DNA from 3 places in the Pseudomonas sp. HD57-3 genome. Region 1 is predicted to be linked to each of the others. Evidence: predicted binding sites of a transcription regulator. Region 1 holds the regulator's gene; each other region holds the start of a gene.

Region 1 (3,276 bases):
GCCTGGCGATCAGTCACGAACTACCGGTCGCCTACCTGACCGATGGGCCGCGTATTCCGGATGATCTGCATCTGCCGCGCCGTCATCAACTGGTCAGCCGCGCCGTCAGTGTGCAAATGCAGGAAGAACCCAGCGAAGAAGCCATGGCTGACATGTTCGCTGATATCTACCACAGTCCGACCAAGCAGGTTGGCTGAGGTAATGAACCGTTTTTGTACCTACATCGATGGTCTGCCATGCATTGTTCCGGTTGTGAACGCGCAGCCAGTAATGTGGCCTCCGTCTATGCAAGACAAGGTAAAGAAATAACATGGGCAGCATGCATCCCGTACAGGTGATCGCGGTGACCGGCGGCAAAGGTGGCGTCGGCAAGACTAATGTGTCAGTGAACTTGTCCCTGGCGCTGGCAGAGCTTGGCCGTCGGGTCATGCTGCTGGACGCCGACCTGGGGCTGGCGAACGTCGACGTTCTGCTGGGCCTCACACCCAAACGCACCCTGGCCGACGTGATCGAAGGCCGCTGCGAGCTGCGCGACGTGCTGTTGCAAGGCCCCGGCGGAATCCGCATCGTGCCCGCCGCTTCCGGCACCCAGAGCATGGTTCACCTGAGCCCGGCCCAGCATGCCGGCCTGATTCAGGCATTCAGCGACATCGGCGACAATCTCGACGTGCTGGTGATCGACACCGCTGCGGGTATTGGTGACTCGGTAGTCAGTTTCGTTCGCGCGGCCCAGGAAGTGTTGCTGGTGGTCTGCGACGAGCCGACCTCGATCACCGACGCCTACGCGCTGATCAAACTGCTCAACCGCGATTACGGCATGAACCGCTTCCGCGTCCTGGCCAACATGGCCCAGAGCCCGCAAGAAGGTCGCAATCTGTTCGCCAAGTTGACCAAGGTCACGGATCGCTTCCTCGACGTCGCCCTACAATACGTCGGCGCGGTGCCCTACGACGAAAGCGTGCGCAAGGCGGTGCAGAAGCAGCGTGCGGTCTATGAAGCCTTCCCGCGTTCCAAGTGCGCACTGGCGTTCAAGGCGATCGCACAGAAGGTCGACACCTGGCCGCTGCCCGCCAACCCGCGCGGCCACCTCGAATTTTTCGTCGAGCGCCTCGTGCAGCAAACGGCAGGACCTGTGCTATGACCGCCAGCGGTATGAACCTTTACAAAAAGTCGGCGCGTGACGCGCAGTACGAGCTGATCGAGCGTTACGCGCCACTGGTCAAACGCATCGCCTACCACTTGCTGGCGCGATTGCCGGCCAGTGTGCAGGTTGAAGACCTGATCCAGGCCGGGATGATCGGCCTGCTCGAAGTCTCGACCAAATACGACGCCAGCAAGGGCGCCAGTTTTGAAACGTACGCGGGCATCCGGATCCGCGGTGCGATGCTCGATGAAGTCCGTAAGGGGGATTGGGCGCCACGCTCGGTTCACCGCAATACCCGTATGGTCAGCGACGCGATTCGCTCGATTGAAGCTAAAACCGGCCGTGACGCTAAAGATCACGAAGTTGCGGCCGAACTCCAATTGAGTCTCGACGATTACTACGGGATTTTGAACGACACCCTGGGCAGCCGGCTGTTCAGTTTCGACGACCTGTTGCAGGACGGCGAACACGAAGGGCTGCACGAGGATGGCGCCAGTGCTCATCTGGAGCCGTCGCGCGATCTGGAAGACGAACGTTTCCAGGCCGCGCTGGCGGACGCGATTGCCAATTTGCCGGAGCGTGAGCGACTGGTGTTGGCGCTGTACTACGACGAAGAGCTGAACCTCAAGGAGATCGGTGAAGTCCTTGGCGTCAGTGAATCGCGGGTCAGCCAGTTACACAGCCAGTGCGCGGCCCGCTTGCGGGGGCGTTTGGGGGAGTGGCGAGCGCGCTGAAGGCAGTGTGGGGACACTGCGAACGAGGCTGGTGCGGTGGTGAACGGCACCGGTCTTGCTCTGTTGTGCTCCAGACAGTCATCGAGTGTTTTGCCGGATTGATTGAAATGGCGCGTCCAGGTGCTGGGCGCGTTTAAGACTGCTTGGAGGTCGAATTGAACAAAGACATGAAAATCCTCATCGTTGATGACTTCTCAACGATGCGGCGGATCATCAAGAACCTGTTGCGTGATCTCGGGTTCACCAACACCGTTGAAGCCGACGATGGCACCACTGCCATTCCGGTGCTCAACAGCGGCAGCATCGACTTTCTGGTGACCGACTGGAACATGCCTGGCATGACCGGTATCGACCTGCTGCGCCACGTCCGTGCCGATGAAAAGCTCAAGCACCTGCCAGTGCTGATGGTGACCGCTGAAGCCAAGCGCGAGCAGATCATCGAAGCGGCCCAGGCCGGCGTGAACGGCTATGTGGTCAAACCTTTCACGGCCCAGGCGTTGAAAGAAAAAATCGAGAAGATTTTCGAACGCATCGGCTGATGAACGCGCGGGGGAGCTATGGAGCATAACGAATCTTCACAGGGCGATTTTGAGTCGACCCTGAAAAAACACGCGGTCGAACTGGTCGAGAGCCTTGAAAAAGGCAAGTTCGGCGACGCTGTGCAACTGATCCATGAGCTCAATCAGACCCGTGACCGTGGCCTGTACCAGGAAGTGGGCAAGCTCACGCGTGAACTGCACAGTGCGATCGTCAATTTCCAGATCGATCCGCACATGCCGCAGGCTGAGGAAGTGTCGCAAATCACCGACGCTACCGAGCGCCTGGGCTACGTGGTCAAACTGACCGAAGCTGCCGCCAACCGCACCATGGATCTGGTGGAAAGCGCGACCCCTGTGGTCAATGGCCTGGCTGACGAAGCCCAGGCCTTGAGCGCCGATTGGAGCCGCTTCATGCGCCGTGAGGTCGGGGCTGAAGAGTTCCGTGAACTGGCGCGCCGGGTCGACGGTTTTCTGGCACGCAGCAGCGCGGACAACCGCGCGGTGTCGAGCAATCTGAACGACATTCTGCTCGCCCAGGATTACCAGGACCTCACAGGCCAGGTGATCAAGCGCGTGACCCAATTGGTCACCGAAGTCGAAAGCAACCTGCTCAAGCTCGTGCTCATGGCCAGCCAGGTGGACCGCTTTGCGGGCATCGAACATGACCGTGCGGCGATGCTTGCTGAAAAAGATCCACAAAAACATCTCTCGCAGGGTGAAGGTCCGCAGATTCATGCCGATAAACGAGAAGACGTTGTGTCCGGTCAGGACGATGTGGACGATTTGCTATCCAGCCTTGGATTTTGAGTTTTTTTGGGTTTTTAGACCTGTAGGAGCACCCCATTAATGAGCTTCGGCG
Region 2 (3,276 bases), 1.4 Mb from region 1:
AGTCACGCTGATGGCCAAGAGTCGCGCCATCGCCGGCCTGTGCCTGACCACCGAGGCCAACCTCGGCGACGGAATTTTCCCGGCGGTGGATTTCCTCGCTCAGGGCGGGCGCATGGGCATCGGCTCCGACAGCCATGTGTCGTTGAGCGTGGTGGAAGAACTGCGCTGGCTGGAATACGGCCAGCGTCTGCGCGATCAGCGGCGCAATCGCTTGTATGGTGCGGATCAGCCAATGGTCGGCCGTACGCTGTATGACGCAGCGCTGGACGGTGGCGCTCAGGCTCTGGGCCAGCCGATCGGTGCGCTGGAAGTCGGCAAACGTGCCGACTGGATTGTGCTCGATGGCAGTGATCCGTATCTGGCCACGGCCAGCGGTGACGGGATTCTCAATCGCTGGCTGTTTGCCGGTGGCGATCGTCAGGTGCGCGATGTGCTGGTCAACGGTCAGTGGGTCGTGCGCGAGGGGCGACATGCCGGGGAGGAAGACAGCAATCGCGCCTTCACCCAAGTTCTGCGAGAGCTTTTGGGCTGACATAAAAAAACCTGTGGGGTTGTCCTCCACAGGTTTTTTGCACCTCTGTTACTGATCGTTCCCACGCTCTGCGTGGGAATGCCTCAATGGACGCTCTGCGTCCGTTTTTGGGACGCGGAGCGTCCCGGGCTGCATTCTCACGCGGAGCGTGGGAACGATCAGAAGAGGAGTAGTCAGTTGGACGTCTTGGCCATCTGCTGATCCGACGTACGCCAGATCAGGCGCGTGGTGTCGTAGCCCTGCTGACGCGCCTTGCTCAGCAGTTCTTCACGCACCACACCGTTGACGGTCGGCGTGCGGGACAACAGCCACAGGTAGCGACGACTCGGGTCGCCCACGAGCGCGGTCTTGTAGTCATCGCTGACGTACAGCACCCAGTATTGACCCTTCGCCACACCCGGAATCAGGCGCGAGAACCAGGTATCGAACTCGACCCACAGCTTGTCGGTCTTGCCCGGCACCTGTGGATAAGCCGTGCCTTTGACTTCTTCCCACGTCCAGTCTGCCGTCAGGCAGCGGTTGTACACCGCGATATTGCCATCGGGCTTGAGGGAATAACGGGCTTCGGATTGCGCGCAATTGCGCTGGAAATACATCGGCAGACGCGCCAGTTCGTACCAGGTGCCCTGGTAACGCTTGAGATTGACACTGTTGACCGTCTTCGGCGCCAGCGGATCTTCACCGGTCGTGGCGCAGCCGGCCAATACCAGGCCGGCAAAAAGGACAAGCAATAACCGCTTCATTGTTTTTCTCCCGTGGGCGCGTAGCCCCGGTTTACTTCAGGCCTTGGCCGGAAAACATCAGCACTTTGTCACCGGCGTACTGCACGCTGATAAAGCTGTTCTTGTCGCCCCAGGTGCAACTGGACATGCCGAGCGCGCCCGAGCAATCGGTGGGCTTGCCAAGCAGCGTCTCCACTTCGGCCTTGGCCATGCCGGCCGAGAGCTTCGAATAGTTTTCCTGATTGACCTTGCTGCATGCGGCCAACAGCACGCAAAACGACAGCAGGGCGATAGATCGCAGCGACATGGTGTAACTCCTGGAACGGAAGGGGGATGGCATGGCGCCAACCAGAAGCTTAGAAGAGAAAACCCCTGTCTGGTTCCCTGGGAGGCTGGCTATTTGTTAGCCCGCTCGTCCGGCTTTCGCCGGTAAATCAGACAGTTTGTAAGGCTATCGAGCATTTCGTCGCATTTCGCAAAAGGCGCCTAATCTTTGGCGCGCAGCGGTCGAAATAAGAGCAGCGCAAAGCCCGATAGTGTGGCAAATTGCCGCCCTTTCTTGACCAGCCCCTTCGCGGTAGCTCACTTAATGACCAGAAACATGAAATTCAGCCACAAGATCTTGTTGGCTGCCGCCCTCGTGGTGGCCGTTGCATTCGCCTGTTTCATTTTGTTCAACGACTATCGCCAGCGCGAAGCCCTGCAAAGCAGCACCGAAGCGTCGATGCAGGAACTGGGCAGCCTGACCACCAGCAACATCCAGACCTGGCTGGAAAGCCGCATCCAGTTGCTGCAATCGATGGCGCAACAGGTTGTCGCCGACGGCAACGCCCCGGCCAGCCTGAAACGCATCATCGACCTGCCCGCCTACACCGGCAATTTCCAGCTCAGCTACTTCGGCGGCGCCGACGGCGTGATGTTCTCGGTCCCGGCCGGCAACCGCGCACCGGATTACGACCCGCGCGCCCGTGGCTGGTACAAGGCAGCCAACGCTGCGCAACAGACCATCGTCACCGAACCGTACATCGCCGCCTCGTCGGGCAAACTAGTCATCACGGTCGCCACCCCGGTGCAGCGCCAGGGCCAGATGATCGGTGTGGCCGGCGCCGACATTGACCTGTCGAGCGTCAGCGCGATCATCAACTCGCTGAACTTCGGCGGCCACGGTCACGCGTTCATCGTCGGTGCCGACGGCAAAATCCTGATCCACCCGGACAGCAAACTGGTGCTCAAGACCCTCGCCGAGGCCTACCCCAACGGTGCGCCGAAAGTCAGCCCGGGCCTGAAGGAAGTCGAGTTCGACGGCAAGACCCAGTTGATCTCCTTCACCCACGTCAACGGCGTGCCGTCGGCCGACTGGTACGTGGCGCTGGTGCTGGACAAGGACACCGCGTTCTCGATGCTCAGCGAATTCCGCACCTCGGCGCTGATCGCCATGGTCATCGCCGTGGTGATCATCATCGCTCTGCTCGGCATGCTGATCCGCGTACTGATGCAACCGCTGCTGACCATGGGCCGCGCCATGCACGACATCGCCGAAGGCGAAGGTGACCTGACCAAACGCCTGACCATTCACGGCAACGATGAGTTCGGCGCACTGGGCACCTCTTTCAACCGTTTCGTCGAGCGCATCCACACTTCGATCCGCGAAGTGTCGTCGGCCACCGGACAAGTCAACGAAGTCGCCCTGCGCGTGGTCGCGGCGTCGAACTCGTCGATGTTCAACTCCGACCAGCAGGCCTCGCGCACCAACAGCGTGGCCGCCGCGATCAACCAGCTCGGCGCCGCCGCCCAGGAAATTGCCCAGAACGCCGCCCTCGCCTCGCAACATTCCAGCGACGCGCGCAGCCTGGCCGAAGACGGCCAGCAGGTTGTGGATAAAACCATCCACGCGATGCAACAGCTGTCGGCGAAGATCAGCGACTCCTGCGGCAACATCGAAACCCTGAACAGCAACACCGTGAACATCGGGCAGATTCTGGAAGTGATCACCAGCATCTCCCAGCAGACCAATCTGCTGGC
Region 3 (3,276 bases), 1.3 Mb from region 1:
AAGCCGTCAGCGGTACCAGGGAAATCCCGCGCAGCCACATCGATAACGAGCCGAACAATGGCAACGCGCAGACGATCAGCAGCACCACCAACTTCAATTTCAGATGCTGAATATTGCCACCGGAAGGCCTGCGATCCGGGCGGCGTGCGCGGGAATCACTCATGGCTGGGCGGCCGTCCAGTCGATCCAGCCGAACTGCCAGGTCGCCAGGATCACCAGACCGAAGGCAATTCGGTACCAGGCGAACGCCGCGTAGCTGTGGCTGCCGATGAACTTGAGCAGGCCACGCACCGCGATCATGGCGAAGATGAACGCCGTGACGAAACCGATGGCGAACACCGGGAAGTCGGCCGGAACGAACAGGTCGCGATACTTGTAGCCCGAATACACCGCCGCACCGACCATGGTCGGCATCGCCAGGAAGAACGAGAACTCGGTGGCGGTCTTGCGCGACAGGCCGAACAACAGGCCGCCGATGATGGTCGAGCCGGAACGCGAAGTGCCGGGGATCATCGCCAGGCACTGGGCGAAGCCGATTTTCAGCGCATCCGTCCAGCGAATCTCGTCGACCGTTTCGGCGTGCACTTCATGCTGACGCTGCTCGGCCCACAACATCACGATCCCGCCCACCACCAGCGCGGCGGCCACGGTGATCGGGTTGAACAGGTAATGGTGAATCAGATCCGCGAAGATCACGCCCAGCACCACGGCGGGCAGGAAGGCGATCAGCAGGTTGGCGGTAAAACGCCGTGCACTCGGCTGAGTCGGCAAGCCGATGACCACGTCGAGGATCTTGCGGCGGAATTCCCAGACCACCGCGAGAATCGCGCCGAGCTGGATGATGATGTTGAACGCCATGGCCCGCTCGCCTCCGAAATCGAGCAAGTCGGCAACAATGATCTGGTGTCCGGTACTGGAAATGGGCAAAAACTCCGTCAGCCCCTCTACAACTCCAAGAATCAGTGCCTGCAAGGCGGTCCAAAGATCCATCAATCCCCCAAAGAGCGATGCCCGGCGGCATGCCCCGATAGTATTTTTTTACGTTCACTGCGTTCAGCGTAGCTGGTTAGAGCTGTACCGATTCCGCACGCACAGGATCCACACGAAACAGTCAAAATTCCGTGAAAAATCAATTTGGATTCAGGTTTTCACGCGCGGCGCCGAAATCCTAACAGACAAGCCGTAATAGCGCTGCCGCGTTATACGACTTGGGTCGCGTATGCCCGGTCACCGAAACGTGGTTGGATGCTGGCGGTGGTTTATTACAAGAAAAAGAATCCGGAGTGACAGCGTTATGAACAGCTTGCGCAGTGTGTCGATCAGCCGACGCTTGTGGCTCATCTTGATTGTGGCAGTGGTCATGCTGCTGACGTTGGGCGTGTTGATGCTCAAACAGATCCACGATGACCTTTACCACGCCAAGGCCCAGAAAACCCAGCATGTGGTGCAGACCGCCAGCGGTTTGTTGACTTACTACCAAGGCCTCGAAGCTGCGGGGACCCTGACCCGCGACGTGGCGCAGAAACAGGCGCTGACCGCCATCCGTGGCCTGCGCTATGACCAGAACGATTACTTCTGGATCAACGACCTCACGCCCGTGATGGTCATGCACCCGACCAATCCCAAGCTTGAAGGCCAGAACCTTTCGGCGATCCGCGACCCGGACGGTTTTGCGGTGTTCAATGAAATGGTCGCCATCGCCAAAGCCAAGGGCGCCGGCATGGTCGATTATCGCTGGCCCAAGCCCGGCGCCAGTGAGCCGGTGGCCAAGACTTCCTACGTGAAACTGTTCGAGCCATGGGGCTGGGTCATTGGTTCGGGCGTATACGTCGACGACGTGCAGGCCGAGTTCCAGGGTCAGGTGATCAAGGCGTCCGTGGTGGGTTTGATCATCGCAGTGATCATGGCGCTGCTGGTGATCCTGATCGCGCGCAGCATCGTCCGCCCGTTGCAGGAAACCGTGAACGCCATGGCCAACATCGCCAGCGGCGAAAGCGATCTGACCCGCAGCCTCGATACTCACGGCCAGGACGAAGTCACTCAACTGGCCCATCACTTCAATGCCTTCACCGCGAAGCTGCGCCGGGTGATCGGTGACTTGCAGGTGTCCGCCAGCGCATTGGGCCAATCGTCCAGCGAACTTGGCAATGATGCGACGCAAGCGCAGCAACGCAGCCAGCAGCAGTCGCAGCAGATGGAACTGGTGGCTACTGCCGTCAACGAAGTGACCTACGGCGTACAGGACGTGGCGAAGAACGCCGAACACGCCGCCAGCGAAATGCGTGATGCCGAGGCGCAGGCCCAGCAAGGCCAGATCAACATCGACGGCAGCCTGCAACAGATCGACAAGCTGTCCGGCACCATCGATCAGGCCGTCGAAGTCATCCGCACGCTGGCGACCGAAAGCACGCAGATCGGCAGCGTGCTGGAAGTGATCCGCTCGATTGCCGAGCAGACCAACCTGCTGGCCCTCAACGCCGCGATTGAAGCGGCTCGCGCTGGCGAACAGGGTCGCGGGTTTGCGGTGGTGGCTGACGAAGTGCGTTTGCTGGCTCAGCGCACGCAGAAGTCCACCGCGGAAATCCAGACGATGATCGAACGTCTGCAAAACCATTCCGAAGCCGCCGTGAAGGTCATCGGCGACAGCAGCAAGGCTTCGCAACTGACCATCGAACAGGCGGGTCTTGCCAGTGCCAGCCTGAATGCCATTGGGCAGGCCCTGCGTAACCTCAACGGCCTGAACGCCTCGATTGCCAGCGCAACGCTGCAACAGGCGCACGTGGTCGAGGACATCAATCAGAACGTCACCCAGGCGGCGGGGTTGTCCCACAGCACCGCGCTGGCGGCCGAGCAATCGAGCGTGGCCAGCGTGCGTCTGGGCCAACTCAGCGAGCAACTGAACGGTTTGCTGCGTCAGTTCCGCGTCTGATCGTCCTTGCAGGTGGGAACTCGTTTCCCACCTGTTTTTCGGTACAATCCGCTCCCTCTTTTATTCCCCCCAAGGATCCTGCATGTCCGGGCTTGAACTGTTTGCGGCCGCTCTCGGTGTGATCGCCGTGTGGCTCACGGTCAAACAGAATCCGTGGTGCTGGCCGATCGGGCTGGTCATGGTGTCGCTCTACACCTGGGTGTTCTTCGAAGTGAAGCTGTATTCGGACATGCTGCTGCAGGTGGTTTATGCCGGCCTGCAAATCTATGGCTGGTGGCAATGGACGCGGGCCGGGACGATGCATGACGGACGTGAGGTCACCCGGCTCGACACGCGCTCGATAGTGC

Evidence for each region. The regulator FliA, encoded in region 1, starts transcription of late flagellar genes. The targets are predictions, from matches to a motif close to CTAAAGTTTNNNNNNNNNNNGCCGNTAA.
Region 2: the regulator FliA is predicted to act here: its motif matches at 1,741-1,768, upstream of AC0R79_RS02855 (methyl-accepting chemotaxis protein).
Region 3: the regulator FliA is predicted to act here: its motif matches at 1,140-1,167, upstream of AC0R79_RS14830 (methyl-accepting chemotaxis protein).

Annotation. Positions count from the first base shown of each region.
Region 1 is NZ_CM148568.1:2,006,018-2,009,293, forward strand. It holds gene flhF (flagellar biosynthesis protein FlhF) at 1-197, shown strand, start outside; gene fleN (flagellar synthesis regulator FleN) at 311-1,141, shown strand; gene fliA (RNA polymerase sigma factor FliA) at 1,138-1,878, shown strand; gene AC0R79_RS09055 (chemotaxis response regulator CheY) at 2,046-2,417, shown strand; gene AC0R79_RS09060 (protein phosphatase CheZ) at 2,436-3,224, shown strand; gene AC0R79_RS09065 (chemotaxis protein CheA) at 3,264-3,276, shown strand, end outside.
Region 2 is NZ_CM148568.1:638,145-641,420, reverse strand. It holds gene AC0R79_RS02870 (formimidoylglutamate deiminase) at 1-532, shown strand, start outside; gene AC0R79_RS02865 (lipocalin family protein) at 706-1,275, opposite strand; gene AC0R79_RS02860 (hypothetical protein) at 1,307-1,561, opposite strand; gene AC0R79_RS02855 (methyl-accepting chemotaxis protein) at 1,844-3,276, shown strand, end outside.
Region 3 is NZ_CM148568.1:3,301,474-3,304,749, reverse strand. It holds gene AC0R79_RS14840 (DUF1294 domain-containing protein) at 1-163, opposite strand, end outside; gene AC0R79_RS14835 (undecaprenyl-diphosphate phosphatase) at 160-990, opposite strand; gene AC0R79_RS14830 (methyl-accepting chemotaxis protein) at 1,295-2,929, shown strand; gene pnuC (nicotinamide riboside transporter PnuC) at 3,012-3,276, shown strand, end outside.